3 regions of the Bradyrhizobium sp. Kon69 genome follow, and region 1 is predicted to be linked to each of the others. Evidence: riboswitches for the same ligand, from Rfam matches in the RefSeq annotation. Region 1 holds a riboswitch; each other region holds the start of a gene.
What was found. A riboswitch is a leader RNA that binds a small molecule or an ion and turns the genes downstream of it on or off. The one in region 1 is predicted to bind S-adenosylmethionine.
Positions count from the first base shown of each region.

Region 2: it holds a riboswitch for S-adenosylmethionine, as region 1 does, so the genes downstream of both, AC0L3U_RS14905 (hypothetical protein) here and AC0L3U_RS26815 (O-succinylhomoserine sulfhydrylase) in region 1, are expected to answer to the same signal.
Region 3: it holds a riboswitch for S-adenosylmethionine, as region 1 does, so the genes downstream of both, metX (homoserine O-acetyltransferase MetX) here and AC0L3U_RS26815 (O-succinylhomoserine sulfhydrylase) in region 1, are expected to answer to the same signal.

Region 1 covers NZ_JBVVOS010000022.1:32,361-34,626, reverse strand. The annotation lists gene AC0L3U_RS26820 (2'-deoxycytidine 5'-triphosphate deaminase) at 1-1,040, opposite strand, end outside; SAM riboswitch at 1,121-1,200, shown strand; gene AC0L3U_RS26815 (O-succinylhomoserine sulfhydrylase) at 1,270-2,266, shown strand, end outside.
Region 2 covers NZ_JBVVOS010000010.1:3,741-6,006, reverse strand. The annotation lists SAM-I-IV-variant riboswitch at 1,172-1,270, shown strand; gene AC0L3U_RS14905 (hypothetical protein) at 1,305-1,733, shown strand; gene AC0L3U_RS14900 (Z1 domain-containing protein) at 2,047-2,266, opposite strand, start outside.
Region 3 covers NZ_JBVVOS010000003.1:400,206-402,471, reverse strand. The annotation lists gene AC0L3U_RS06305 (chorismate mutase) at 1-528, opposite strand, end outside; SAM riboswitch at 732-811, shown strand; gene metX (homoserine O-acetyltransferase MetX) at 903-2,102, shown strand; gene metW (methionine biosynthesis protein MetW) at 2,116-2,266, shown strand, end outside.

The DNA of each region.
Region 1 (2,266 bases):
TCGTAGACGAGGCGGCCGACGATCTGGCCGTGCTCGAGGATGAACGGCACCTCGCGCGAGCGCACTTCGAGCACGGCGCGCGACCCCAGCCCGCCGGCGCCGGCATAGCCGAAGCCGGGATCGAAGAACCCGGCGTAGTGCACGCGGAACTCGCCGACCAACGGATCGAACGGTACCATCTCCGCGGCGTAATCGGGCGGCACCTGCACGGCCTCTTTCGACGCGAGGATATAGAACTCGCCGGGATCGAGGATCAGGCTGCCGTCGGGGCGGGCCGAGATCGGCTCCCAGAACTCCTCGACGGAATAGCCGGCGCGGCGATCGACGTCGATGACGCCGGTGTGGCGCTTGGCGCGGTAGCCGACGAAGCCGCCGCTCTTTTCGCCGGAAAGATCAACCGAGACGGCGACGCCGCCGGTGAGATCGGCATCGTCGATATCGACCAGACGCTCGGTCGCATGCAGCGCCTCGAGGTCGTCGATGTTGAGGATGGCATCGCCGGTACGGAAGCGCACCTGGCTCAGGCGCGAGCCCTCGCTGACCAGCACCGGGAACGTCTTCGGGCTGATCTCAGCATAGAGCGGACCGTGATAGCCGGCACCGATCATGTCGAAGCGGCGGGTGCCGTCGGCGATCACGCGGGTGAAGACGTCGAGCCGTCCGGTCGAGCTTTTCGGGTTGGCGGCCGCGACGATCTCCGGCGGCAGCGCGAGACTTTCGAGCAGCGGCACGATGTAGACGCAGTTGGTCTCCAGCACCGCGCCGTCGGCGAGGCTGAACTCGTGCAGCTTCAACTCGTCGATGCGCTCGGCGACGGTGGCGCCGGGACCGGGCAGGAAGCTGGCGCGAACGCGATAGGCGATGTCGCCGAGGCGCAAATCGAGGCTCGCCGGCTGGATCTGGCTTTCGACGAAGTCGTAAGCGGGCAGGATGAGACCGCCCTCCGCCATCGCCGCGATCATGCGGTCGGGCAGGATACCATTGGCGTCGGCGGCGACCGTGAACGTCAACCCGGGGTCCTCATCAGGGATCAAACACATCCCGACATGCGGGAAATATGAGCGTTTTACGGCTATCCGATGGACGTCTTGACGGAAAGGGCATTGCGGAATATGAGCATGACTTATCCCGTGGTGATTTGAGCCGGCCGGCTTGCAGCCACGTTAAATAAGTCGCTAAACAGGCCGGGGACCTCTGTGATCCCGGCCCGTGGAAATATTCCAGGCCGGTTTTTTTGTGACCATTTCGATGGTCACTTCAGGAGGTCCTATGTCGAAGTCCCCGGCGCCAACCGCCCACTACCGTCCCGAAACTCGCCTGGTTCATTCCGGCACCTTACGCTCGCAATATGGCGAGACGTCGGAGTCGCTGTTCCTGACCCAGGGCTACGTCTACAACAGCGCCGAGGAGTGCGAGGCGCGGTTCAAGGGCGAGGACCCCGGCTTCATCTATTCACGCTACTCCAATCCGACCATCTCGATGTTCGAGCGGCGCATGATCGAGCTCGAGGGCGCCGAGGCGGCACGTTCGGCGGCGACCGGCATGGCGGCGGTGACGACCGCGATCCTGGCGCCGCTCAAGGCCGGCGATCACGTCGTGGCCTCGCGCGCGCTGTTCGGCTCGTGTCTCTACGTCGTGCAGGATTTGCTGCCGCGCTACGGCATCGAGACCACGCTGGTCGACGGCCTCGATCTCGACCAATGGCAGCGCGCCATGAAGCCGAACACCAAGACGTTCTTCCTGGAGAGCCCGACCAACCCGACGCTCGACGTGCTCGACATTCCCGGCATTGCCGAGATCGCGCACAGCGGCGGCGCGCGGCTCGTCGTCGACAACGTGTTCGCCACCCCGATCTGGCAGAGCCCGCTCGCGCTCGGCGCCGACGTCGTGGTCTATTCCGCGACCAAGCACATCGACGGCCAGGGCCGCTGTCTTGGCGGCATCATCCTGTCCTCGGAAGCGTTCATCGCCGAGCACATCCACAATTTCATGCGCCAGACCGGCCCATCGATCTCGCCGTTCAACGCCTGGGTCCTGCTCAAGGGTCTGGAGACGCTCGCCGTGCGCGTGCGCGCGCAGACCGAGACGGCGGCGCGCATCGCGGACGTGCTGGCGAGCCATCCGAAGATTTCGCGGCTGGTGTTTCCCGGCCGCGCCGATCATCCGCAGGCTGCATTGGTAAAGAAGCAGATGCGCGGTGGCTCGACGCTGGTCGGCCTCGAGGTCAAGGGCGGCAAGCAGGCGGCGTTCCGCGTGCTCAACGAGC
Region 2 (2,266 bases), on a different contig from region 1:
TTTGCAGGGAAGACGCCTGCCGCGGTTTGCGCGATCGCGGGCGCTTCCCTGTCGATGCCGGCCATGGCGTGCCGAGGTGCGAAGTGTCTCCCAGCCGCGGGTCGGGTCACGTCGCGCGCCGGCGAGCTTTGCGAAGCCTGCCGGCGTGCCGTCACCCCTGTCACAATTGTATGCTTTTTGTACGTGATTGGACCTATCTGAAGCCGCGCAGGCCGCTCTAAGGTTGCCCCAGGTTGCGCGAAAATGCTTGGTTATATTGAGTCTAAAGGGCCGGCGCGCTCCTTGAAGGAAGGCCGGGGTTTCTTTTGTGCGAAGATTAATCTGCGCAGCATACCGCTCAGGCCGTTTTCCTCTAATGAAAGCGCTCGCGAGAACCTCGGACAATCCGCCTCGATCTCCAGGAGAAGGTACTAAGACGCCCGCCTCTTTATCTAATCGCTGTACGATACGGTCCTCGAAATCTCGACCAAGGATGGCCCATGCTTGCTCCCGCACGTCCTTGATGATGGGAACAGAAGCGAGTTCTTCATCGCTAGAAAGCTCGTATCGAACTTTGCGCTCGCATCGATACTGGAACCACGACTTAACCGTAGAAGCACTCAAACCCTTCGGCATCGATTCCCTTTGAAACTCTGAGCGCGTTGAATGCATTAGATGCGCATGGCGCCACGCGAGATCACTAGTCTTATGTCCATTGAACGCACTGGCCCGAGACGGCGGCATGACCCGCGCACGAGTAGGCCGCCTACGCAGTTGTCCTCGGCGAGCACCAAACGGTGTTTCTCGGCCAGCAGGATGTTGGCCACGTCCAGCGATAGTCGGTCTCGTCTCCCCGAGGAGATTAACAGTTGGTCTGACGCTGCCAAGGTGCTGGGACCTTAAACTATCGTTTTGGTTGATGCTGAAGAAGTATAGATGGCGATCAAGAACGTCCAGATGATCGGAACTAATTGAAATTGCAAAAGAAGGGACCGCTATCCAAGCGGCATCGGCGTGCTGAACGCCAACAATGTGGCCGGATCCTTTGGACGCGACTGATCGAAATGAGGTGCAGCCTTTTTTCGACAGATTGCCTTGCTGAAGGTCCCCTGTCCACGTACCTCGGCCAATTCTGGATCCGCCGCGCGACCTGACTTTCGTTTTGACATTCGATAACGGCATGCTAACGCTGATTTTGCATCCTGAGAGGACCTGACGGTCCCGCCAACCAGCCTTGACCGGCAACGGTGGCACGACGATGTGGCCCGCAAGGGCAACAGTAGGTCGCCAGCCCTCCAGATGCGTGTGCAATCTCGGGGTTTTTTATGTCAAATCGTCGGTCGGGTCTTCGCGCGAAGGCTGGTCAATCCGTTGTGGAAATTTGCGAGAAGAAGGAGCCGAGCGCGCTGCCGGCCCGCAATTCCGGTCCATATCTTACCGCGCTAGGGGTCTATGGCTTCGGCGAGATCGAGCCGGTCATCCTCGCTGCGCTGGTCACCGGGGATCCGCTGCTGTTGATCGGTGCGTCGGGTACTGGCAAGACCTACCTGCTCAACTCGCTGTCGGAGGCGCTGAATCTTCAGCATCGGCACTACAATGCCAGCCTGATCTCGTTCGATGACCTGGTGGGCTTTCCCTATCCCGATCGCGAGGGGACGGGAGTGCGGTTCCTCCAAACGCCGGCCACCGTGTGGGGCGCTGAATCGGTGCTGATCGACGAGATCAGCCGCAGCAAGCCCGAGCAGCGGCCATGACTACGGCGGCCATGATCAGGTCCTGATCTGTGAGAACGCCAACGTGACGGGCAATTGCCGCCCGCAACAAGGCCATCTCTCCAAGGTAGTCAGATGAAGGAATCGCCGTTAATGCCCGTGATAGACGGTCTATGGCCCGAACTCGTTGGTCCCAGTAGTCAGTAATTCGTGGCAGCATCCAATCTTGCATAGCTGGCTACCCATGGCCTTCTTTTTCAATCGTCCCCCGCGTCCAAGGAGACCATATCTAGTAGCAAGTCGCCGCGAAGCTCCGATTTGGGCGGCAAGGCTCATGAGAGGTCAGCAGCGCCGCCTAATCTATCGTTTTTGCCGTATAAATCGCGGTCGGCGTTTGAGTTTGCGCGCGAATGACAGGCCAGTAAAACGGGGTGCCTCTCCATCCCTTATCTTCGTTGCCGTTTTGTCGCAGCAAGAAAAGGATGGGTTGTTGGACCGCGAACTGCTTTGCGAGCTGTCCTTCGGTTCGTTCGGAATCCGGCGTTTCGATGAAAGTCGCATGTGAACTGGCGCTT
Region 3 (2,266 bases), on a different contig from region 1:
GGCGCGCTCGACGAAGGGCAGTCGCGCGATGATCTTTGGCGCGCCGGCTTCTTCCAGCGACAGCCACCACGGCGTGCGGCTCGAAGTCGCCGAGACCAGCGCCAGATCGCCCTTGGACTTCGCGACGGCCTCGACCGCCGCCTGCGCGCTGAAATGCGCGACATAAGGCACCGTGAAGCCGAAATGGAATCGCGCGGAATCGCGCATGGCCGGCTCGCTCGCCGAGATGTCGGCGTGGACCGAGAACGGGGCCTGGACATAGGTGAAGGTCGCGATGATGACGCGCCAGATGCTCTCGACCGTGTCGAGCGGCAGGATGCCGCGATGGCGCTGCACGAGGTCGCGCATCATGGAGGCCTCACGTGCCGGGCGGAACGCCGAGCCGACCTCCTGGGTCTGCTTCACCTGGATCAGGCGGTCGATGATGTCGCCGCGCTGCATCAGCAGGCGATGCATGCCCTCGTCGATCGCGTCGATCTCCTTGCGCAATTCCTGGAGCGATGGTGGCGCGGGCGGACGTTGGGACATGTCTGTGAGGTGCTGTTGCGAGGCGTTCAATGCGGATCAGTCGAGCTGTCACCGCTGTGATGGATATCCTGATTAGGCAGTCGGGGCTGCGAAAGCAAAGAGAAATGCAAAGGGAAATCGGGCCCTTTCCGCCCGTGGCGCGACAGGCGAATTTGGCTGATCCGGGCCGCGACTTGACGAAAACCGTCCGAGACGGTAGTTTTTACCCGTTCCGTGGTCATTTGAGCCGGCCGGCTTGCAGCCACGTTAAAAAACTCGCTAAACAGGCCGGGGACCCTTTCGATCCCGGCCGAACCTATCGTTCAGGCCGGGTTTTTCATGGCCTGATGTCAGTCGCGATCGGACCCCGATCGCAAACGAGTCAGTGGTCAGAGATGGGCATCAAGCCAATTCCCAGTCCCGCGATCAGCGCCGACGAGCGCTCGCACGAAGTCGATCATCCGAGCTCCCAGGTCGCACGCTTCGGTGCCGACCAGCCGCTGCCGCTTGATTGCGGCGTCGATCTCACCCCGTTCCAGATCGCATACCAGACCTATGGCGAGCTCAATGCCGAGCGGTCCAACGCAATCCTGATCTGCCATGCGCTGACGCTCGACCAGCACGTCGCCAATGTGCACCCGCTGACCGGTAAGCCGGGCTGGTGGGAAATCATGGTGGGGCCCGGCCGCCCGCTCGACACCAATAAGTATTTCATCATCTGCTCGAACGTCATCGGCGGCTGCATGGGCTCGACCGGCCCCGCGTCGACCAATCCGGCGACCGGCAAAGTGTGGGGCCTGGATTTTCCGATCATCACCATCCCCGACATGGTGCGAGCCCAGGCCATGCTGCTCGACCGCCTCGGCATCGATACGCTGCTCTGCGTCGTCGGAGGCTCGATGGGCGGCATGCAGGTGCTGCAATGGACCGCGGCCTATCCGCATCGCGTCTTCTCCGCGCTCCCGACCGCATGCAGCACGCGCCATTCGGCGCAGAATATCGCCTTCCACGAACTCGGCCGGCAGGCGGTGATGGCCGATCCGGAATGGCATGGCGGACGCTACGTTGATCACGGCACCCATCCGCATCGCGGCCTCGCCGTCGCCCGCATGGCCGGGCACATCACCTATCTCTCCGACGCAGCGCTGCATCGCAAATTCGGACGGCGGATGCAGGACCGCGAGCTGCCGACCTTCTCGTTCGACGCCGACTTCCAGGTCGAGTCCTATCTGCGCTACCAGGGCTCGTCCTTTGTCGAACGCTTCGACGCCAACTCCTATCTCTATCTGACCCGCGCGATGGACTATTTCGACATCGCCGGCGACCATGGCGGCGTGCTGGCGAAGGCGTTCGCGGGAATCCAGACCCGGTTCTGCGTGGTCTCCTTCACCAGCGACTGGCTGTTCCCGACCTCGGAATCGCGGGCGCTGGTGCACGCGCTGAACGCGTCGAGCGCGCGGGTGTCGTTCGCCGAGATCGAGACCGATCGCGGTCACGACGCGTTCCTGCTCGACGTGCCCGAGTTCTTCGACATCGCCCGTGCGTTCTTGCAGTCGGCAGGCAAGGCGCGCGGGCTCACCGCCAAGAAAGCTTAAAGGACGGCTAGTCATGTCTGTACAGGAAGCGCTGCCGCTCGGCGGCCTTGCGACCGGGCAGCCCGGCGATTTTCGCGCCGACCATGTGCTGGTGGCCGAGATGGTCAAGCCGGGCTCGAAAGTGCTCGACGTCGGGTGTGGCGAGGGCGACCTGCTCCAGCTGC